Regions from separate parts of the Streptomyces sp. NPDC039465 genome, predicted to be linked through region 1. Evidence: riboswitches for the same ligand, from Rfam matches in the RefSeq annotation. Region 1 holds a riboswitch; each other region holds the start of a gene.
The links. A riboswitch is a leader RNA that binds a small molecule or an ion and turns the genes downstream of it on or off. The one in region 1 is predicted to bind cobalamin.

Region 1 (5,579 bases):
CTCCGGGGAGTTGATGTGCTTGTACAGCGTCAGCACGAGGTTGTTCGCCACGATCGAGTCGCCGGTCGCGAAGAACGCCACCAGACGGCCGATCATGTGCTGCTCACCCGGGCTGAGCTTGGCGAGGTCGGCCACGTCGGAGTGGAGGTCGACCTCCTCCACGGTCCAGGTGTTCTTGATCGCGTCCCGGTAGCGCTCGTAGAAGTCGGGGTAGCGCATCGGACGGAGAGTCAGCTCGAAGCCCGGGTCGAGCAGGTTTTTCTCGGACATTACTGGCAGGCCTCGCAGGACTCGGGGTTCTCAAGGGAGCAGGCGATCGCGTCGGCGTCGGCGGCCGTCTGCTGGAGGGGGACGGTGGTGGCGGCGCGGGCCGCGCGGGCGATCTTCGTCGCCGGGCGGGAGCGCAGGTAGTACGTGGTCTTCAGCCCCTGCTTCCAGGCGTACGCGTACATCGACGACAGCTTGCCGATCGTCGGCGTCTCCATGAACAGGTTCAGCGACTGCGACTGGTCCAGGAACGGGGTCCGCGCCGCGGCCATGTCGATCAGACCGCGCTGCGGGATCTCCCACGCCGTGCGGTACAGCTCGCGCACCTCGGCCGGCACCCAGGTGAAGCCCGCCACCGAGCCGTTGGCCTCGCGCAGCGCCTCACGGGTCTGCGCGTCCCACACGCCGAGCTCCTTCAGCTCCTCCACCAGGTAGGAGTTGACCTGGAGGAACTCACCCGAGAGCGTCTCGCGCTTGAACAGGTTGGAGACCTGCGGCTCGATGCACTCGTACACACCGGCGATCGAGGCGATCGTCGCGGTCGGGGCGATGGCGAGCAGCAGCGAGTTGCGCATTCCGGTCTTCGCGATCCGCGCCCGCAGCGCCTCCCACCGCTCCGGCCAGGCCTTCTCCACGCCGTAGTGGTCGGGGTGCAGCACGCCCTGGGCGGTACGGGTCTCGGCCCAGGCCGGGACCGGGCCGTTGCGCTCGGCGAGGTCGGCCGAGGCCTCGTACGCCGCCAGCATGATCCGCTCGGCGATCTTCGTGGACAGCGCCTTCGCCTCGGCGGAGTCGAAGGGCAGCCGCAGCTTGAAGAAGACGTCCTGGAGGCCCATCGCGCCCAGGCCCACCGGGCGCCACTTGGCGTTGGACCGGCCCGCCTGCTCGGTCGGGTAGAAGTTGATGTCCACGACCCGGTCGAGGAACGTCACGGCCGTACGGACCGTCTCGTCCAGGCGCTCCCAGTCCAGCTCGCCCGTCCCGGGGAGCACGAACGCGCCGAGGTTGACCGAGCCGAGGTTGCAGACCGCGGTCTCGTCGTCGTTGGTGACCTCGATGATCTCGGTGCAGAGGTTCGAGGAGTGCACCACCGTGCCGGGCAGGGCCGTCTGGTTCGCGGTCCGGTTGGAGGCGTCCTTGAACGTCATCCAGCCCTGGCCGGTCTGCGCGAGCGTACGCATCATGCGGCCGTACAGGTCGCGGGCCGGCATGGTCTTCTTGGCCAGGCCCGCCGCCTCGGCCTTGAGGTAGGCGGCGTCGAACTCCTCGCCGTACAGGTCCACCAGCTCCGGCACGTCCGCCGGGGAGAACAGCGACCACTCGCCGTCCGCGTCGACCCGGCGCATGAACTCGTCCGGGATCCAGTGCGCGAGGTTCAGGTTGTGCGTACGCCGGGCGTCCTCACCGGTGTTGTCGCGCAGCTCCAGGAACTCCTCGATGTCCGCGTGCCAGGTCTCCAGGTAGACCGCGGCCGCGCCCTTGCGGCGGCCGCCCTGGTTCACCGCGGCGACGGAGGCGTCCAGCGTCTTCAGGAACGGCACGATGCCGTTGGAATGGCCGTTGGTGCCGCGGATCAGCGAACCGCGGGCGCGGATACGGGAGTACGAGAGGCCGATGCCGCCCGCGTGCTTCGACAGCCGCGCGACCTGGTGGTAGCGGTCGTAGATCGAGTCCAGCTCGTCCAGCGGCGAGTCCAGCAGATAGCAGGAGGACATCTGCGGGTGGCGGGTGCCGGAGTTGAAGAGCGTGGGGGAGGAGGGCAGGTAGTCCAGCCGGCTCATCAGCCGGTACAGCGAGGCGACCTCGTCCAGGGCGAGCTCGGAGTCGTCCTCGGCGAGACCGGCGGCCACGCGCAGCATGAAGTGCTGCGGGGTCTCGATCACCTTGCGGGTCAGGGGGTGGCGCAGCAGATAGCGCGAGTAGAGCGTGCGCAGACCGAAGTAGCCGAAGCGGTCGTCCGCGTCGAGGTCGATCAGCGCGTCCATACGGGCCGCGTGCAGCGCCACGAAGTCGGCCGTACGGTCCGCGATCAGGCCCTCCCGGTGGCCGACCGCGACCGACGCGGAGAACGACACGGCGCCCTGGCCGGCCGCCTCGTCGGCGATGGCGCGGGTGAGCAGCCGGGCGGCGAGCCGGGAGTAGGCGGGGTCCTCGGAGATCAGCCCGGCGGCCGCCTCGGTGGCCAGCTCCCGCAGCTCCGCCTCGTCCGAACCGGCGTGCCGGCCGCGCAGCGCGGCGGCCGCCACCCGTCCCGGGTCGGTCTCGGGCAGATCGGCGGTGAGGTCGGTCAGGGTCCGCAGGAGTACGGTCCCGGGTCCGTCGTTCTCAATCGCTGAGGCCGGATCGGCGGGCGCGATGGTCACTGTGGGGGCTCTCCCTCGCTCGGCTCGGGGCCGGCGGCAGGAGTCGGGGCGCACGGGCACACACCGGTGACGGCGGATGCGCGGCGTCCACCGGCCCATTCCGCGAGGCCCGGACGTCTTCGGCACCCGGAACGGACGGACCGGGCGCGCTGTCGGCAGGTCCTCGGACTCATCGGGTGCACACGTACACCAAACACACCGTTGCGGGACAGTTCCGGATTTCCACCGGATTCCCCTGCGACGACAGCGAGCATGAGCATACATGTGGGGGGCGCCGGATGCGGCACCCCCCACATGTTGTGTGTCGTGTATCCGGACTCCCCGTCAGAGCTCCAACCCGTAGGTGAGCAGCCGGAGACCGGGAATCGGCTCCCAGTCCCGCTCAGGAGTCCGTACGAACCCCATCCGCTCGTAGATCCGGTGGGCCGACCCCATCGACGGCTGGGTCGACAGCATCAGCCGTACGCACCCCTCCGTGGCCCGCGCCCGCTCCACACAGGCCCGTACGAGCGCCTCGCCCGCTCCCTGTCCGCGCGCCTCCTTGGAGACCGCCAGCATCCGGAACTCGGCCTCGTCCGCCCGGGCGACGTCGGCCCACGGCCGCGCCCCTGAGGCGACGAAGGTCACGCCACCGAGGAGGCACCCCCGGGGGTCCACGGCGACCAGCACCTCCGCCTCGGCGGCCCGGCGGGCCACGTCCCGCAGGACGCCCAGGTAGTCGTCGTCCTCGTTGAGATCGAGGTGGCCGTCGTCCAGATAGGCCTGTGCGGTGAGTTCGCCGAGGGCCTCGTACTCGGCCGGCAGTGCCGTACGAATGGCTATCTCCATGGCGTGAGTGTGACCCGGCCGGGCCGCCGGCGCCCACCGAATCGCCGCGCACACGCGACGAGGGCCGCCGGGCGCTCCGCGAAGGAACACCCGACGGCCCTCGGGAGGCCGGGAGGTCAGTGCGCCGAGCCGGCCGTCGCCGGAGGCAGCTCCGTCTTGACGCCCGGGTCGCCCGCGTCCGCGGTGTAGTCGGACGGGGAGGTCTCGTCGACGCCCTCGGGCGCCTTGGCCGCCCGCAGCACGAAGGTGAGCACGACCGTCACGACGACATTCAGGACGAACGCGGTCAGACCGATGTAGCCGATCTCGCCGATGCCGGGGATCTCGGCCGACGAGCCGCCGAAGTGCTTCTGCGTCGGACTCGCGACCCCGTACGCCGCCGCGGTGCCGTAGACCATGCCGACCGCCCAGCCGGCCAGCAGCGCCCAGCGGTGGAACCAGCGGGTGAACAGGCCGCCCACCAGCGCCGGGAAGGTCTGGAGGATCCAGATGCCGCCGAGGAGCTGGAAGTTGATGGCGACGGTCTTGTCCATGGTGAGGACGAAGGCCAGCGCGCCCACCTTCACCAGCAGCGACACCAGCTTGGAGACCTTGGTCTCCTGCGCCGGCGTGGCGTCCGGCTTCAGGAAGTCCTTGTAGATGTTGCGGGTGAAGAGGTTCGCGGCCGCGATCGACATGATCGCCGCCGGGACCAGCGCGCCGATGCCGATGGCGGCGAAGGCGATGCCCGTGAACCAGTCCGGGAACATGTTCTCGAACAGCTGCGGGATGGCCAGCTGACCGTTCTTCACCTTCACACCCGCGGCGATCGCCATGAAGCCGAGCAGCGCCAGCAGGCCCAGCATCAGCGAGTAGAGCGGCAGGATCGTGGTGTTGCGGCGGATGACTTCACGGCTGCGCGAGGAGAGCGTCGCCGTGATCGAGTGCGGGTACATGAAGAGCGCGAGCGCGGAGCCCAGCGCGAGGGTGGCGTACCCCCACTGGCCCATCTCCCCGGGCACGAGCGCCCCGCGCGGCTTGTCGGTCGCGGGGTTGATCTGCGCGTACGCCTCACCGGCCTTGGCGAAGATCTCGTCGAAGCCGCCGAGCTTGATCGGGATGTAGATGATCGCCACCGCGATGACGATGTAGATCAGCGTGTCCTTGACGAAGGCGATCAGCGCGGGGGCCCGCAGGCCGGAGGAGTAGGTGTAGGCCGCGAGCACACCGAAGGCGATCAGCAGCGGCAGGTCCTTGATGAACCAGTGGGTGGTCTCGCCGCCGCCCACGCCCATCACGTCCAGGACGGCCTGGATGCCGACGAGCTGGAGGGCGATGTACGGCATGGTGGCGAGCAGGCCGGTGACGGCGACCGCCAGCGACAGGCCCTTGGAGCCGAAGCGGCCCCGGACGAAGTCGGAGGTGGTGACGTACCCGTGCTTGTGCGACACCGACCAGAGCCGGGGCAGGAAGGTGAAGATCAGCGGGTACACCAGGATCGTGTACGGGACGGCGAAGAAGCCCGCCGCGCCCGCCGCGTAGATCGCCGCCGGGACGGCGACGAAGGTGTACGCGGTGTAGAGGTCGCCGCCGAGCAGGAACCAGGTCACCCAGGTGCCGAACGAGCGGCCGCCGAGGCCCCATTCGTCGAGGCTGTTCTCGTTCTCCGCCCGGCGCCAGCGCGAGGCGAGGAATCCCATGACCGTGACGGCCAGGAAGAAGAAGATGAAGACGGCGAGTGCGACGCCGTTCACGCCGTCCTTCACTTCGACGCACCTTCCTTGCGGGCGCGCTGGTCACGCTGCCACAGCTTGTACGCGACCATCGTCAAAGCGGTCGAGATCAGGACCCAGGCCATCTGGTACCAGTAGAAGAACGGCATGCCGATGAAGGCCGGCTCGGTCTTCGCGTACGAGCTCACCCAGAGCATGGCCACGAACGGTGCGATGAGGCACAGCGCCACCACGACGCGCAAAGGCGTGATGGTCGGCGGTTTTCCTTGCGTCTCTTCCGACATACGGCGATACCGTCCCCTCCGCTGATCACCTGCGTAATGCGCAGGAAATCTAGGGGACTGTTTCGGTCTATGGAACCCCCGTCCGAATAACGGACGAGTGTCGATCTGACCGCCGGCCCTGGACA
Region 2 (5,579 bases), on a different contig from region 1:
CGGTCAGCCCGGCTGTGGGCGAAGTTCTGGTGTGCTCCCCGCGCATGCGGGGGTTCTGCCCGGGCCGTTCACGGCGCCCCCGGCGGCACGAACGGCAGTCCCGCCGACGGGCCCTGCTCGATCAGCCGCAGCAGCGCGTCCGTGTCGGCGTGTTCCTCGATCAGGTCGCCGAGGCGGTCCAGCTGCTCCTCGCGCAGCGCGCCGAAGGACGTGTCCGGCGCGGGTACGAAACGGCGGCCCGCCGCGGCCGCGACCTCCCGCAGGAACGCCCGCCGGAAGCCGTCGCTCTCCAGCGACCCGTGCCAGTGCGTGCCCCACACCGCGCCCACCCGGCAGCCGTCCAGGAACGGCTCGCCACCGCGCACGTCGGCGACGCCGTGGTGGATCTCGTACCCCTCGACCCGCTCCCCGAGCGCCTCGCCCACCGGCCGGGCGAGGGTCTTCTCGCGGGCGAACCGTACGTCCACGGGCAGCAGCCCGAGCCCCTCGACCTCACCGGCCCGGGACTCGACGTCGTCCACGATCCGCTCCGCCAGGGCCTGGAAGCCGCCGCAGATGCCCAGCACCGGCCGGCCCTCGGCCGCCCGGCGCCCGATCGCGTCGGCGAGGCCGCGCTCGCGCAGCCAGGCCAGCGCCTTCACCGTCCCGCGGGTGCCGGGGACGACGACCAGGTCCGCGTCGACGAGCTCCTCGGCCCGGTCCACGAACCGCACCACCACACCGGGCTCCGCGGCGAGCGCGTCCACGTCGGTGAAGTTGGACATCAGGGGGACCGCGCACACGGCGACCCGCAGCACGTCCGCACCGACCGGCGGCGCCACCACCGACTCGCGGACCGCGCCCCGCAGGGGCACCCGCAGCCCGTCCTCCTCGTCGATGCCGAGCCCGTGGGCGTACGGCAGGACCCCGAACGTCGGCCGTCCCGTGAGCCCCTTCAGCATGTCGAGCCCCGGCGTCAGGAGCGTCACATCGCCCCGGAACTTGTTCACGAGATAGCCGGCGACCAGCTCCTGGTCCTCGGGCGCGAGCAGCGCCGTCGTACCGAAGAACTGGGCGAACACCCCGCCGCGGTCGATGTCCCCGACCACCACGACGGGGAAGCGCGCGGCGCGCGCGATGCCCATGTTCACGATGTCGGTGCGGCGTAGATTGATCTCCGCCGGACTTCCGGCCCCCTCGCAGATCACGGCGTCATACGTGCCCCGCAGCTCCTCCAGGCACGCCACCACCGGCTCGTACAGCTCGCGCTGCCGTCCGCCGTGGTAGCCGCGGGCGCTCATCTCGCCGACCGGCTTGCCCATGAGCACCACCTGGCTGGAGCGGTCGCTGCCGGGCTTCAGCAGGACCGGGTTCATCAGCGCCGTCGGCTCCACGCGCGCGGCCTGCGCCTGCATGGCCTGCGCCCGGCCGATCTCCGCGCCCTCACGGGTGACGAAGGAGTTCAGGGACATGTTCTGCCCCTTGAACGGCGCGACCTTGACGCCCTTGCGGACCAGCCAGCGGCAGATGCCGGCGGTCACGACGCTCTTGCCCGCGTCCGACGTGGTCCCGGCGACCATCAGCCCGCCGCCGAGGCCGCCCCCGCTCCCGCCCCTCATGTACGCCTCCGCTTCATGGCCGTCACGGCCAGCCGCCCGCCCACGCACGCGGCCAGGGCCAGCGCGCTCACCCGGCGCGACAGCCGCACCGCGCGTTCGATGTCCGCCACCTCGACGTCCCGGCCGTCGCCGTTGAGGACGGGCCGGTGCTCGACCCGGCCGCCGTACGAGAGGGTGCCGCCGAGCCGTACGCCGAGGGCGCCCGCGAACGAGGCCTCCACCGGGCCGGCGTTGGGGCTCGGGTGCCGGTCCGCGTCGGCCCGCCAGGCCCGCAGCGCGCCGCGCGGGTCGCCGCCGGCGGCCGTGGCCAGGGCGGCGGTGAGCCGGGCTCCGGGCCAGCCGGCGAGGTCGTCGAGGCGGGCCGAGGCCCAGCCGAAGCGGCGGTGGCGCGGCGACTTGTGGCCCACCATGGCGTCCAGGGTGTTCACGGCCCGGAACCCGACCAGACCGGGCACCCCGGCCACCGCGCCCCACACCAGCGCGCCCACGACGGCGTCGGAGGTGTTCTCGGCGACGGACTCCACCACCGCGCGGGCGATCCCGGGACCGTCCAGGGCCTGCGGGTCCCGGCCGCACAGATGCGGCAGCCGCTCCCGGGCGACCTCCAGGTCCGCGGCGGCGAGCGCCCCGCCGATGGCGCGGGCCTCGCGGCCCAGGGACGTACCGCCCACGACGGACCAGACGCAGGCCGCGGTCAGGGCGACGGACGCGGCGCCGTGGCCGCGTACGGCGCGGGCCGCGAGCGCGCCCGCGGCGGCGGCTCCTCCGGCGCAGACGGCGGTGTGCAGTGCGCCCCAGCCGCGATGGTCGCGCCAGAGCGCGCGCTCGACGGCTCCGGCGGCCCGGCCGAAGGCGGCGACGGGATGGCCCCGGCGGGGGTCCCCCAGGACGAGATCGGCCACCAGGCCTGCGGTGGCCCCGTACGCGTAGACAGCGGTCGCTCTGCTGCGGCCAGGCATGGCGCAATGTCCTCACTCAGGGTCCGCGCCCTGGCTCGACGTGACCGGCGGTGAGAGTTCCTGGCTCCCGGGGATCAGCTCCCCGGTCACAGTGGCGGGACCGCGCCGGATTCGCACCGGACTTCCTCTACTGCCGCCGTAATGGCCCCGGCAGTCCACCACGCTGCCCGAAGGCCCGTCAACTCACCCTTGACCTGCGCATACGGAAGGGCGGGCCGCACCTTGTGGTGCGGCCCGCCCTTCCGTATGCCGTGGAGCGCCGTGGTCAGACGACGATCAGATAGATGCCGTACGCCACGGCCGCCGCGCAGAGCGCGAAGCAGGCGTAGGCGCCGGTACGGGCCAGGGTGGCGGAGCCTCCCTGGGCGGCGGCCGACTCCTGCTTGGAGAGGCCGACGATGCCGAGGGTGAACAGGCCCACGAGGGCGACGGTCGCCACGAGGCTGACTCCGAAGACGGAGCCGAGAGCTGCCCAGTCGATCTTCATGTGGTTCGTTCCTTACAGCGCGGCGGCGGGGGCCGTGGGAGCGGCCGGGTCCGTGGGGGCCGGCGTGGGGATGGTGGTCTTCAGGTCCTCGTCCGCGACGGCGGCGACAGAGCCGGCCGGCGGCGGGGTGACAGCCGCGATGGCGGTGGTCACGACACCCGCGGGCTCGGCGTCGGGGCTGACGTCGTTGACGTTGGTGTGGTCGACCACCTGGCGGCGGGAGACGAGCCAGATGGCGACGCAGGAGGCGACCAGGAAGGCCGCGACGGCGTAGACGCCCCACTCGCCCTGGCTGGCGACGTACTCGGCTCCGGCCCCGACCAGGCCCGCGGCCGGAAGGGTCAGGCCCCAGGCGACGAACATCCGGGTGGCGGTCGACCAGCGGACGACACCGCCCTTGCGGCCCAGACCCGCGCCCATGACGGCGCCGGAGCAGGAGTGCGTGGTCGACAGGGAGAAGCCCAGGCTGGAGGAGGCCAGGATGACGGTGGCCGCGCTGGTCTGGGCGGCGAAGCCCTGCTGCGGCTGGAGGTCCGTGAGGCCCTTGCCCATCGTGCGGATGATGCGCCAGCCGCCGAGGTAGGTGCCGAGCGCGATCGCCACACCGGCGGAGACGATGACCCAGACGGGCGGGTTGGAGCCGGGGACGAGGACGCCGCCGGCGACCAGGGCGAGGGTGATGATGCCCATGGTCTTCTGGGCGTCGTTCGTGCCGTGGGCGAGGGAGACGAGACCGGCGGACGCGATCTGACCGGCCCGGTAGCCCTTCTCGGTCGTCTTGCGGTCCGCGTTCTTGTCGAGGCGGTAGGTCAGGCGGGCGGCGAACATCGCGGCCAGGCCGGCGACCAGCGGCGCGGCGATCGCCGGGATGAGCACCTTGGTCACGACGATCCCGCCGTTGACGCCACTGACGCCGATCGCGGCGATGGTCGCGCCGATGAGGCCGCCCATCAGGGCGTGGGAGGAGCTGGACGGCAGACCGACCAGCCAGGTCACCAGGTTCCAGAGGATCGCGCCGACGAGCGCGGCGAGGATGACTTCGGGCTGGATGCCCTCCTCGTTGACGAGCCCCTTGGAGATCGTCTTGGCAACCTCCACCGACAGGAACGCGCCGACCAGGTTGAGCACGGCGGACATGGCCACCGCCGTCTTGGGCTTGAGGGCACCGGTCGAGATGGTCGTCGCCATCGCGTTGGCGGTGTCGTGGAAACCGTTCGTGAAATCGAACACGAGAGCTGTCACGACCACAATCGCGAGCAGCAGCGTGATGTGTTCCATTTACCCAGGCAATCGTTTGACGTCAGTGGCTGGATGAACGTAGGCAACCTGAGTGAACGGAAGGTGAACTGGGAGGGTTGTGGTGGTGTCCCCATTCGGGTGCATGTCCCTCCGCTTCCCGTTCGAAGCGGCCCTCCGGCCCGTGGTTTCGGGGCAGGACGCGGCTTTCGGGCTCTTGCGGGTCTCTTCGGCCGGTCTGCCCCGCACCCCGGAAGAGATACTGATCACGTTGCCGCGGCCGCACCCCCCGGCTGGCACGATCACCCCATGGACCCCATGGAACAGACTCTCGAAGAGGCCTGGCGGGAGCTCGTGGCCACGGCCCGCAGGACCGTCACCGACGGACTCGTCGTCGGCACGTCGGGCAATGTCTCCGTCCGCGTCGGGGACCTCGTCCTGGTGACCCCGAGCGCGGTGCCCTACGACCGTCTCGCCGACGAGGACCTCCTCGCCGTCGGCCTCGACGGGCGGCCCGTGCGCGGCACGCTCCCGCCCACCAGCGAGCTGCCCATGCACCTGGCCGTCTACCGGAACACCTCCGCCGCCGCCGTCGTCCACACCCACGCCGTCCACGCCACCGCCGTCTCCACCCTCGTCCCCGAGCTCCCCGCCGTGCACTACATGACCGGCGCCCTCGGCGGCCCCGTCCGCGTCGCCCCGTACGCCCTCTACGGCACCGAGGAGCTCGCCGGCCACGTGCTCGACGCCCTCGACGGCCGCACCGGCTGCCTCCTGCGCAACCACGGCACCCTCACCTACGGCGACACCCTCGCCCAGGCCTACGACCGCACGGCCCAGCTCGAATGGATGTGCCACGTCTGGCTCACCGCGAGCACGCTCCCCGGCCGCACCCCCTCCCTGCTCACCCCTGCCCAGCTCGACGAGGCCGCCGAGAAGCTCCACGGCTACGGCCGCCCGGCCTGACCCGGCCCGGCCCGCGCCCGGCGCCGGGCGCGGGCCGCCCACTGGCACGGCGCGACGGTCGTGCCGACACTGGGAGCGTGCGCCCGGCTACAGCGACGGCAGCAGCCGTCACCACCCTGATAGGCATCGGCGCGGCCGCGGTCGCGGCCGGCCGGTACGCCAGCGACGCGGCCCTGCGAACACCGCCCGGCCGGCCCCTGCCCGGCGACCCCCGGCTCACCGTCCACGACACGGCGCCCGGCCGGATCACCCTGACCCGCAGCCTCGCCGCCCTGCGCCCCGGCACCTACGGCCTCGCCGGCAACGACCTGCACGCCGTCGTCGGCCCCGTCC
Region 3 (5,579 bases), on a different contig from region 1:
TCACCGTCGACGTGGAGAACCGGATCGTGGTGCGGCGGGACGCGCCGATGGCCGGGAAGGTCGCGCTCATCTCCGGTGGCGGGTCCGGGCATGAGCCGCTGCACGCGGGGTTCGTGGGGCCCGGGATGCTGGCGGCCGCCTGCCCCGGGGAGGTGTTCACCTCCCCGGTGCCCGATCAGATGGTGCGGGCCGCGGCCGCCGTGGACAGCGGGGCCGGGGTGCTGTTCGTGGTCAAGAACTACACGGGGGACGTCCTCAACTTCGACATGGCCGCCGAGCTCGCCGAGGACGAGGGCATCCAGATCGCCAAGGTCCTCGTCAACGACGACGTGGCGGTGACCGACAGCCTCTACACCGCCGGACGGCGGGGCACCGGCGCCACCCTGTTCGTGGAGAAGATCGCGGGCGCGGCGGCCGAGGAGGGGCAGCCTCTGGAGCTGGTGGAAAGCGTCGCGCGGCGGGTGAACGAGAGGTCGCGGAGTTTCGGGGTGGCGCTGAGCGCCTGCACCACTCCGGCCAAGGGCAGCCCCACCTTCGATCTCGCCCCCGGCGAGCTGGAGTTGGGGATCGGGATCCATGGCGAGCCGGGGCGTGAGCGGCGCGCCATGATGACGTCGCGGGAGATCGCGGACCTCGCCGTCGACGCCGTCCTGGACGATCTGCGGCCCGGCGGCCCGGTGCTGGTCCTGGTCAACGGCATGGGCGCGACACCGCTGCTCGAGCTGTACGGGTTCAACGCGGAGGTGCAGCGGGTGCTCAGCGAGCGGGGGGTGTCGGTCGCCCGAACGCTCGTGGGGAACTATGTGACCTCGCTTGACATGGCCGGCTGCTCCGTCACCCTCTGCCAGGCCGACGAGGAGCTGCTGCGACTGTGGGACGCGCCGGTGAAGACGCCCGCCCTGCGCTGGGGACGGTGAGGGCCGCCATGTCCGACCCGACCGCTCTGGACGCGCTCTTCTTCCGGCGCTGGCTGACCACCGCCGCGGCCGCCGTCGACCGTGAGGCCGACCGGCTCACCGAACTGGACTCGGCCATCGGCGACGCCGATCACGGCACCAACATGCGGCGCGGTTTCGCCGCCGTCGCCGCCGCCCTCGACAAGGAGGAGCCCGCCACGCCCGGGGCCGTACTGACCCTGGCGGGGCGGCAGTTGATCTCGACCGTCGGCGGGGCGTCCGGGCCGCTGTACGGGACGCTGCTGCGGAGCACCGGCAAGGCGCTGGGTGAGGCCTCCGAGGTCAGCCGCGACCAGCTGGCCGAGGCGCTGCGTACGGGCGTGGCCGCGGTCGCCCAGCTCGGCGGCGCCGTGGCCGGGGACAAGACGATGCTGGACGCCCTGGAGCCGGCGGCCTCGGCGCTCGGCCAGTCGTTCACGGCGGCGCGGGAGGCCGCCGAGGAGGGCGCGCTGGCTACCGTACCGCTGCGGGCGCGCAAGGGCAGGGCCAGTTATCTCGGCGAGCGCAGTGTGGGGCATCAGGACCCGGGGGCGACCTCGTCGGCGCTGCTCGTCGCGGCCCTGGAAGAGGTGGCCCGGTGAGCGCCGTAGGACCGGTCGGGATCGTGCTGGTGTCGCACAGCGCGCAGGTCGCGGCCGCCGTCGCCGAGCTGGCCGTGGGGCTGGCGGCGGGCGGCGCCACCGCACCCGTCGCCCCGGCCGGCGGGGCGCCGGACGGCGGGCTCGGCACCAGCGTGGAGCTGATCACCGAGGCCGCGCGGGCGGTCGACCGGGGCGCGGGCGTCGCGGTCCTGGCCGACCTGGGCAGCGCCGTACTGACGGTGAAGGCGCTGCTCGCCGAGGGGGACGAACTGCCCGAGGAGACCCGGCTGGTGGACGCGCCGTTCGTGGAGGGCGCCGTCGCGGCGGTCGTCACGGCGTCGGCCGGCGGGGACCTGGACGCGGTAGAGGCGGCGGCCGGGGAGGCGTACGCGTACCGCAAGTCATGATGCGTACGCATCCGTGCGCGGCTTGTGATGCAGCAGGTCAACGCACTAGTGTCACACCGCCTTGGTGAACGGGAAACCGGTGAAGTACCGGTGCGGCCCTCGCCACTGTGATCGGGAAGTCCGGCTCCCTCCGCAAGGAAGCCACTGGACCGCCGCGGGAGACCGCGGCGTCCGGGAAGGCGGAGCCCGGGCGGCAGGACCCGTCAGCCAGGAGACCGGCCAAGGCGCGTCAGTCCATCCACGAGGTGCTGGAGAGGGTCTCCCAACCATGCATATAGCCGAGGGGTATCTGCCCCCGTTGCACGCGGCCGCCTGGGGCGTCGCGTCCGCTCCCTTCGTCGTCCACGGCGTACGTGCCCTGACCCGCGAGGTCAAGGCCAATCCCGAGTCCACTCTGCTGCTCGGCGCGTCGGGCGCCTTCACCTTCGTGCTCTCCGCCCTGAAGATTCCGTCGGTGACGGGCAGTTGCTCGCATCCGACCGGGACGGGTCTGGGCGCGATCCTCTTCCGGCCGCCGATCATGGCGGTGCTTGGCACGATCACACTGCTCTTCCAGGCGCTGCTGCTCGCGCACGGCGGTCTGACCACCCTGGGCGCCAACGTCTTCTCGATGGCGATCGCCGGGCCATGGGCCGGCTTCGGGGTGTACTGGCTGCTGCGCCGCTTCGACGTGCCGCTGATGGTGAGCGTGTTCTTCGGCGCGTTCGTCGCGGATCTGGTGACGTACTGCGTCACCAGCGTCCAGCTCGCCCTGGCGTTCCCCGACCCGAGCAGCGGCTTCCTGGGCGCGCTGGCCAAGTTCGGTTCCATCTTCGCCGTCACCCAGATCCCGCTGGCGGTCAGCGAGGGCCTGCTCACCGTCCTGGTGATGCGGCTGCTGATCCAGTCCAGCAAGGGTGAACTGACCCGGCTCGGCGTGCTGCTCCAGGGCGGGCGCAAGGGCGACACGACGACGGAGGCCGCGGTCCGATGAGCCGTAACGCGAAGATCAACACACTGCTGCTGCTCGTCGTGGCGGCGCTCGCCGTCCTGCCGCTGGTGCTGGGGCTCGGCGACCACAAGGAGGAGCCGTTCGCCGGCGCCGACGGCGAGGCCGAGGCGGCGATCACGGAGATCGAGCCGGACTACGAGCCGTGGTTCAGCCCGCTGTACGAGCCGCCGTCCGGCGAGATCGAGTCGGCGCTGTTCTCCCTCCAGGCGGCGATCGGCGCCGGAGTCCTCGCGTACTACTTCGGGCTGCGCAGGGGCCGCCGCCAGGGCGAGGCCCGGGCCAAGGCCGCCGAGCACCACGAGGTGGCCGAGGCGCACGGGACCGGCGACGGTGCCCGTGACGGATCCGCCGCCGGTCATCCGCTCCCCTAGCCGCCGGTGCTGCCCATCGACGCGGCGGCGCACAGCAGTCGCTGGCGCCGCCGTCATCCGTGCGAGAAGGCCGCGCTCGGCTTCGGACTGACCCTGTGCGCGGTCTGTCTGCCGCCGTGGCCGGGGGCCGTGCTGGTCGCGGCCGTCACGCTGGCGGTTCTCCTTGGCCCGGCGGGGGTCGCGCCGCGCCAGCTGTGGCGGGCATTCCGGATCCCGCTGGGTTTCTGTGTGACGGGGGCGGTGCCGCTGCTCTTCCAGGTCGGCGGGGCGGAGGGGTTCGTCACCCTGGCCCCCGACGGGCCGGTGCGGGCCGGCGAGCTGCTGCTGCGGACCTCGTCCGCGTCGCTCGGGGTGCTGCTGTTCGCCTTCACGACACCGGTCTCCGACGTGCTGCCGCGGCTGGTACGGGCCGGGGTTCCGGCGCCCGTGGTGGATGTCGCCCTGGTCATGTACCGGATCAGCTTTCTGCTCCTCGACGCCATGGCCCGGATCCGGCAGGCGCAGGCCGCGCGGCTGGGGCTGACCACCCGGGCAGCGGCCTGGCGCTCGCTGGCCGGGCTCGGCGCGACCGCGTTCGTCCGCGCCTTCGACCGGGCCCAGCGGCTGCAGGGCGGTCTCGCCGGGCGCGGCTACGACGGCACGCTGCGGGTGCTGGTGCCCGAGGCCGTCGTCTCCCGCCGTTTCCTCGCCGCGACCGGGGCGCTCCTCGCGGGTCTGGTCGCCGTCACTCTCGTACTGGAAAGGTCCCTGCCGTGAGCCCTGAGTCGCCTGTTGTTGAGCTGGTCGGGGCGGGTTTCGCCTATGAGGACGGCCCGCCCGTCCTGGAGGGGATCTCCTTCGCCGTACCGCGGGGCCGGGCGATGGCGCTGCTCGGCCGCAACGGCAGCGGCAAGACGACGCTGCTGCGGCTGCTCAGCGGCGGGCTGCGGGTGGGCCGGGGCCGGCTGCTGCTCGACGGCGAGGATGTGTCGTACGACCGCAAGGGTCTTACCCGGCTGCGGACGACCGTGCAGCTGGTCGTGCAGGACCCGGACGACCAGCTGTTCGCGGCCTCGGTCGAGCAGGACGTGTCGTTCGGGCCGATGAATCTGGGGCTGGCCGAGGAGGAGGTACGGGCCCGGGTGGCCGAGGCCTTGGAGGCGCTGGACATCGTGGCGCTGGCGGACCGGCCGACGCATCTGCTGTCATACGGGCAGCGCAAGCGGGCCGCCATCGCGGGCGCCGTCGCCATGCGGCCCCGGGTGCTGATCATGGACGAGCCGACGGCCGGGCTCGACCCGCACGGGCAGGAGCGGCTGCTGGAGGCGCTGGCCCGGCTGCGGGCGTCCGGGACGACGGTGGTGATGGCGACGCACGACGTGGATCTGGCGTTGCGCTGGGCGGACGACGCGGCGGTGCTCTCGCCCCAGGGGCTGCGGACCGGCCCGATCGCGGAGCTCCTGGCCGACGACGCGCTGCTGGACGCGGCGCGGCTGCGGCGGCCGTGGGGGATGGCGGTGGCGGCGGTGCTGCGCGCGCAGGGCCTGCTGGACGAGGGTGCCGCGGGGCCGCGTACGCCAGAGGAGCTGGACGCCTGGGTGGCGGCCCGATAAGGCGGGTTCGTCCGCGGCTTTGCTACCGAGTAGTAGAGCTCACACCCCCACCCTTCTGCAACTAGTTGCATAACCGGTTGGGGTCCCTTAGAACGGAGGTCGACGAAGACTGCGCGAGGAGGCGCCCCCCATGACCCCGTACCCGCACCTGCTGAGCCCGCTCGACCTCGGGTTCACCACCCTGCCCAACCGGGTGCTCATGGGATCGATGCACGTCGGGCTCGAGGAGGCCGAGAACGGCTTCGCGCGCATGGCCGCCTTCTACGCCGAGCGGGCCCGCGGCGGCGTGGGCCTCATCGTCACCGGCGGCATCGCGCCGAACGAGGCCGGGCGCCCCTGGGACGGCGGCGCCAAGCTCACCACCGAGGAGGAGGCGGCCGAGCACCGCCTCATCACGGACGCGGTGCACGCCGAGGGCGGCCGGATCGCCCTGCAGATCCTGCACTTCGGCCGGTACGCCTACCACCCCGCCCTCGTCGCGCCGAGCCCGATCCAGGCCCCGATCAGCCCCTTCGTCCCCAACGAGCTCACCGACGCCGAAGTCGAGCAGACCGTCGAGGACTACGCCCGCTGCGCCGAGCTGGCACGCGCCGCCGGTTACGACGGCGTCGAGGTCATGGGCTCCGAGGGCTATCTGATCAACGAGTTCATCGCCTCGGCCACCAACCGGCGCACGGACCG
Region 4 (5,579 bases), on a different contig from region 1:
GCCGCCAGGCGTACGGCGTCGTCGAGGAGGCCGATCGTGTGCGGGAACGCGTCCCGGAAGAAGCCCGAGATGCGCAGGGTCACGTCGATGCGGGGGCGGCCCAGCTCGGCGAGCGGGATCGGCTCCAGGCCGTTCACCCGGCGCGAGGCGTCGTCCCAGCGCGGGCGGATGCCGAGCAGCGCCAGGGCCTCGGCGACGTCGTCACCGGCCGTGCGCATCGCGCTGGTGCCCCACAGGGACAGGCCCACCGACGTCGGCCACTCGCCGTTGTCGGTGCGGTAGCGCTCCAGGAGCGACTCGGCGAGCGCCTGCCCGGTCTCCCAGGCGAGCCGGGACGGCACCGCCTTCGGGTCGACCGAGTAGAAGTTGCGGCCGGTGGGGAGCACGTTGACCAGGCCCCGCAGCGGGGAGCCGGACGGGCCGGCCGGGACGAAGCCGCCGTTCAACGCGTGGACCGCGTGGGTGAGTTCGTCGGTGGTGGCGGCGAGCCGGGGGACGACCTGCTCGGCGGCGAACCGCAGCACGGCGGCCACGTCCGGGCCGTGGCCCTCGGCGACGGCCGGCACGGCCTCGACCGCCCAGCCGGCGGCCTCCATCGCCTCCACCAGCACGCGCGCCTTCGCCTCCGCCTCGTCGGCGGTGGTGCGGGTGGCGGCCGACTCGTCCAGGCCGAGGGCCTCCCGCAGGCCGGGCAGGGCCTGCGTGCCGCCCCAGATCTGGCGGGCGCGCAGGATCGACAGGACCAGGTTGACCCGCTCGGGGCCGGTCGGGGCGCCGCCGAGGACATGCAGGCCGTCGCGGATCTGCGCGTCCTTGACCTCGCACAGCCAGCCGTCGACGTGCAGCAGGAAGTCGTCGAAGCCGTCGTCGTCGGGGCGGTCGTCCATCCCCAGGTCGTGGTCGAGCTTGGCGGCCTGGATCAGGGTCCAGATCTGGGCCCGGATCGCGGGCAGCTTCGCCGGGTCCATCGAGGAGATCTGGGCGTACTCGTCCAGGAGCTGTTCCAGGCGTGCAATGTCACCGTAGGAGTCGGCGCGCGCCATCGGCGGGACGAGGTGGTCGACCAGGGTGGCGTGGACCCGGCGCTTGGCCTGGGTGCCCTCGCCCGGGTCGTTGACCAGGAACGGGTAGATCAGCGGCAGGTCGCCGAGGGCCGCGTCCGGGCCGCAGGCGGCGGACAGGCCGGCGTTCTTGCCGGGCAGCCACTCAAGGTTGCCGTGCTTGCCGAGGTGGACCATCGCGTCCGCGCCGAAACCGCCGTCGGCGGCGGAGGCCGCGATCCAGCGGTAGGCGGCGAGGTAGTGGTGGGACGGCGGCAGATCGGGGTCGTGGTAGATCGCGATCGGGTTCTCGCCGAAGCCGCGCGGCGGCTGGATCAGGACGAGCAGGTTCCCGCGGCGCAGCGCCGCGAGGACGATGTCGCCCTCCGGGTTGCGCGAGCGGTCCAGGAACATCTCGCCGGGCGGCGGGCCCCAGTGCTCCTCGACCTGTTCCCTGAGCTCCGCCGGCAGGGTGGCGTACCACCGCTTGTAGTCGGCGGCCGGGATCCGGACCGGGTTCTTCGCCAGCTGCTCCTCGGTGAGCCAGTCCTGGTCGTGGCCGCCGGCCTCGATCAGGGCGTAGATCAGCTCGTCGCCGTCGCCGGAGACCAGGCCGGGGATGTCCTCGACCGGGCCGAAGTCGTAGCCCTCCTCACGGAGCCTGCGCAGGAGAGCCACGGCGGAGGCGGGGGTGTCGAGGCCGACGGCGTTGCCGATGCGGGAGTGCTTGGTGGGGTACGCGGACAGGACCAGCGCGAGGCGCTTGTCGGCGTTGGGGATGTGGCGCAGCTTGGCGTGGCGCACGGCGATCCCGGCGACGCGGGCGGCGCGCTCGGGGTCGGCGACGTACGCGGGCAGGCCGTCCTCGTCGATCTCCTTGAAGGAGAACGGGACGGTGATCAGCCGGCCGTCGAACTCGGGGACGGCGACCTGGCTTGCGGCGTCCAGCGGGGACAGGCCCTCGTCGCTCTCCTCCCAGGCGCTGCGCGGGCCGGTGAGGCAGAGCGCCTGCAGGATCGGCACGTCCAGGGCGGCGAGCGCCCCCGCGTCCCAGGCCTCCTCGTCGCCGCCGGCCTGCGCCTCGGCGGGCTTGGTGCCGCCGGCGGCGAGGACGGTGGTGACGATCGCGTCGGCGCCGCGCAGCTGGTCGAGGAGTTCGGGCTCGGGGGCGCGCAGCGACGCCACGTACAGCGGCAGGGCGCGGGCGCCGGCGTCCTCGACGGCGTCGCAGAGGGAGCCGACGAAGGCGGTGTTGCCGCTCATGTGGTGGGCGCGGTAGTAGAGCACGGCGATCAGCGGGCCGTCGTCGTTCTTCGCCGTGCGCTCCAGGGGGCCCCAGGTGGGGGCGGGGGCCGGGGGTTCGAAGCCGTGGCCGGTGAGCAGGACGGTGTCGGAGAGGAAGCGGGCGAGCTGCTCCAGGTTGGCCGGGCCGCCGTGCGCGAGATAGGCGTGGGCCTCGGTGGCGACGCCGATGGGAACGGTGGAGGCGGCCATCAGCTGGGCGTCGGGGGCCTGTTCGCCGGTGAGGACGACGACGGGCCGCGTCTGCTCCTCGGCGAGGAGCACGTCCAGCCCCTCCTGCCAGGCCCGCAGCCCGCCCAGGAGCCGTACGACGACGAGATCGGCACCCTCCAGCAGCCCGGGCAGGTCGTCCAGCGGCAGCCGGGAGGGGTTGGCAAACCGGTAGGCGACGGGCCCGTCGGCCGCGCGGGCGCTCAGCAGGTCGGTGTCGGAGGTCGACAGCAGCAGGATCATGCGCGTGCGGGCCTTCCTCGGGGTGTCCGCGCCCCGGGTGGTCTGGTGGACGGCGGGAGTTCCTGACTCACCGGCTCGTCTCCTACCCCGGCTCACAGTGGCGGGACCGCGCCGGATTCTCACCGGGCTTCCTCCCTAGGGCCTGGGACCCTGTGCCGTTCTGCATAGTAAGTCGTGTCCGCCCAGTGCAGCACAGCAGCCCGGGAAGAGCAGTCGACAACGAGAGACCGCGGCTTTTCACATCAATACGAGCCACGTGCGACCACTCGACTACTCGTTCGAGTGAAGCAGGGGGATTCATCGGACGTTGCTCCCGCGGGGGAGGCATGGTCGGCAGCGATTCATAGGGCTTGAGGAAGACGAGGCGGCAAATGGCAGGTGCAGCGCGCGAGAGGAAGAGCGAACTGCGCCCGATCGCGGCCTGCTTCACCGTCGCCGCGCCTGTGGGCGCCCGCATCCGGGACCGGTTACATCTGACCGAGGCCGACAGCGAAGTCTTTACCGCTGTCGGCAGGCACAACGGGCACCACCAGCGTGTTGATCTCGCTGCGCGTATCGCCCTGGGGAATGTGCGGGCGAAGGACACCCGGCGCGCCGGACGGAAGAAGAAGCTGACGGCGGTGTCATCCTCCCGCTGGGCCGGGGCGATGACCAGGGCGAGTGAGGACCAGTACCAACTCTCCCTGCGGTGCCTGTACAGCGAGCGCACATCCTTGCGTCGCGCCATCGAGATCATTGGCAAGCGCCTTGCGGTCCCGTGCGGTCGACGCAAGGGCAAGACGCGGGGCCAAGGCTTGGTCGTCATCGCAGTCGATCCCGCCTATACGTCCCGCTGGGGCGCTCAGCACTGGCGAGCCCCCCTCCAGCAGCAGACCAGAACCACCGTCACAGGGCACCACGGTGCCGCTGTGGCGATCGGCAGGCGCGGCCTGGGATACCGAATCCGGCGTCGGCCAGGTGTGACCTCCGCTCACCAGAGGATGAGCACGAGGAGAGCTACCGGCCAGACCGGACTCCTTCCCGGGCCACGCGGGACCGTGAGCCCACCCAGGACAGCGGGCACGCCTGACGAAGGCGAGAAGACCCGACCGTGCCGAGGTGACCAACTCGCGCTGTTCCCAGCCCCTCAAGACCGTTCGGAGGAGCACCGGCTCAGGCCGGTTCATGACGATTTGACCACCCCTGGCCAGCGTCAAGAGGAACGGTATGCTCGCCGCCATGTCGCCCACCCCACCTACCCTGCCCGACCAGGGCGAACCTCTTATACGGGACCGCGGTGACGCCTGCCCCGGGGCGCTCCGGCTGCACCCCGCCGACGACGGCCGTCTGGCCCGACTGCGCCTCCCCGCAGGCTTGTTGACGGCACCCCAGGTGGCGGTGCTGGCCACCGCGGCCGAGGATCTGGGCGACGGGCGCGTCAGCGTCACCTCCCGGGGGAACGTGGAGCTGCGCGGCCTCGGTGAGGACTGCGGGGCGCGGCTGGCCGGGCTGCTCGGGGGCGCGGGGCTGTTGCCGTCCGAGACCCATGAGCGGGTACGGAACATCGTGGCCTCCCCGGCCGCCGGTCTGGACGGACTCGGCCACGGCGACGTGCAGTTGTGGGCGCGCGAGCTCGACGCGCTGCTGTGCGGGCGGCCGTGGGCGGCGGCGCTTTCCGGTCGTTTTCTGTTCGTCCTGGACGACGGGCGCGGGGATGTGGCCGGGCTCGGCGGGGATGTGACCTTGATCGCAGCACCGTCACATGTGACCTTGCGCGTCGGCGCCCGCTCCTTCCGGCTCCCGGACCCCAAGGCCGCTCCGCGTGCCGCGCTCGCCGCCGCCGAGGCCTTCCTCGCGGCGGCCACGGCGTCCGGCACCGGCGCGTGGCGCGTGCGGGAGCTGCCCGAAGGCCACGAGCCCGATGTGGCCGGGTGTCTGGAGCGGGCCGGGATCGCCGCGCGGAGCGAGACGGAGGCCGGTCCGGTCGCCGCGAGCCCCGAGAAGCGGCAAGGTGCGCACGGCGGCCCGCCCCGGCCCGGGCTGCTCGGCGCCGGCTCCCTGTACGTACTCGCGCCCCTCGGCCGCTTCCGGGCCGCCCAGCTGCGCGCCCTGCGGCCCCCCGAGCAGGGCGAGGTGCGGCTGACGCCCTGGCGTGGGGCCGTCGTGAGCGGGTTCGCGGACCGGGCCGAGGCCGAGGCGCGGCTGGCGGAGCTGGCGGACGCCGGGCTGATCACCGCGCCCGACGCGCCCTGGGCCGGCGTCGGCGCCTGCACCGGGCGGCCCGGGTGCGCCAAGTCCCTGGCCGACGTCCGCGCCGACGCCACCCCCGGGCCGGTCGGGGCGTCCGCCCTGCCGGTCCACTTCTCCGGATGCGCCCGCCGCTGCGGGCATCCCCACGGCGACTGGGTGGACGTCGTCGCCACCGCCGACGGGCAGTACACGGTGAACGGCGCCCCCACCCCCCGTACCGCACTCGCCGCCGCCGTCACCCAGGCCCGTACCCGCACCCCCGTACCCCCCGTACCCGAGATGAGCGAGAACTGAAGGTGTTCGACTACGAGAAGGACGGCGCGGAGATCTACCGCCAGTCCTTTGCCACCATCCGCGCCGAGGCGGATCTCGCGGGCCTGCCGGCCGACGTCAGTCAGGTCGTCGTCCGGATGATCCACGCCTGCGGCATGACCGACCTCGTCCGCGATCTCGCCTACAGCCCGCGGGTCGTGGCCGACGCCCGCGCGGCGCTGCGGGCCGGGGCGCCCATCCTGTGCGACGCGCAGATGGTCGCCAGCGGCGTCACCCGTAAGC

Region 2: another riboswitch for cobalamin. It lies ahead of ACZ7LT_RS00350 (cobalamin biosynthesis protein); the one in region 1 lies ahead of ACZ7LT_RS21970 (ribonucleoside-diphosphate reductase subunit alpha).
Region 3: another riboswitch for cobalamin. It lies ahead of ACZ7LT_RS26920 (energy-coupling factor ABC transporter permease); the one in region 1 lies ahead of ACZ7LT_RS21970 (ribonucleoside-diphosphate reductase subunit alpha).
Region 4: another riboswitch for cobalamin. It lies ahead of cobN (cobaltochelatase subunit CobN); the one in region 1 lies ahead of ACZ7LT_RS21970 (ribonucleoside-diphosphate reductase subunit alpha).

What each region holds. Positions count from the first base shown of each region.
Region 1 is NZ_JBVKAP010000006.1:345,132-350,710, reverse strand. It holds gene ACZ7LT_RS21975 (ribonucleotide-diphosphate reductase subunit beta) at 1-270, opposite strand, end outside; gene ACZ7LT_RS21970 (ribonucleoside-diphosphate reductase subunit alpha) at 270-2,630, opposite strand; cobalamin riboswitch at 2,768-2,890, opposite strand; gene ACZ7LT_RS21965 (GNAT family N-acetyltransferase) at 2,955-3,458, opposite strand; gene mctP (monocarboxylate uptake permease MctP) at 3,575-5,203, opposite strand; gene ACZ7LT_RS21955 (DUF3311 domain-containing protein) at 5,200-5,454, opposite strand.
Region 2 is NZ_JBVKAP010000001.1:62,425-68,003, reverse strand. It holds gene ACZ7LT_RS00355 (cobyric acid synthase) at 69-1,598, opposite strand; gene ACZ7LT_RS00350 (cobalamin biosynthesis protein) at 1,595-2,557, opposite strand; cobalamin riboswitch at 2,593-2,732, opposite strand; gene ACZ7LT_RS00345 (hypothetical protein) at 2,823-3,044, opposite strand; gene ACZ7LT_RS00340 (inorganic phosphate transporter) at 3,057-4,322, opposite strand; gene ACZ7LT_RS00335 (class II aldolase/adducin family protein) at 4,590-5,246, shown strand; gene ACZ7LT_RS00330 (alpha/beta hydrolase family protein) at 5,324-5,579, shown strand, end outside.
Region 3 is NZ_JBVKAP010000009.1:24,911-30,489, forward strand. It holds gene dhaK (dihydroxyacetone kinase subunit DhaK) at 1-917, shown strand, start outside; gene dhaL (dihydroxyacetone kinase subunit DhaL) at 926-1,537, shown strand; gene ACZ7LT_RS26915 (PTS-dependent dihydroxyacetone kinase phosphotransferase subunit DhaM) at 1,534-1,944, shown strand; cobalamin riboswitch at 1,990-2,182, shown strand; gene ACZ7LT_RS26920 (energy-coupling factor ABC transporter permease) at 2,213-2,917, shown strand; gene ACZ7LT_RS26925 (energy-coupling factor ABC transporter substrate-binding protein) at 2,914-3,306, shown strand; gene cbiQ (cobalt ECF transporter T component CbiQ) at 3,313-4,062, shown strand; gene ACZ7LT_RS26935 (energy-coupling factor ABC transporter ATP-binding protein) at 4,059-4,898, shown strand; gene ACZ7LT_RS26940 (NADPH-dependent 2,4-dienoyl-CoA reductase) at 5,029-5,579, shown strand, end outside.
Region 4 is NZ_JBVKAP010000004.1:326,345-331,923, reverse strand. It holds gene cobN (cobaltochelatase subunit CobN) at 1-2,795, opposite strand, end outside; cobalamin riboswitch at 2,830-2,970, opposite strand; gene ACZ7LT_RS15965 (cobalamin biosynthesis protein CobG) at 4,014-5,318, shown strand; gene ACZ7LT_RS15960 (precorrin-8X methylmutase) at 5,321-5,579, shown strand, end outside.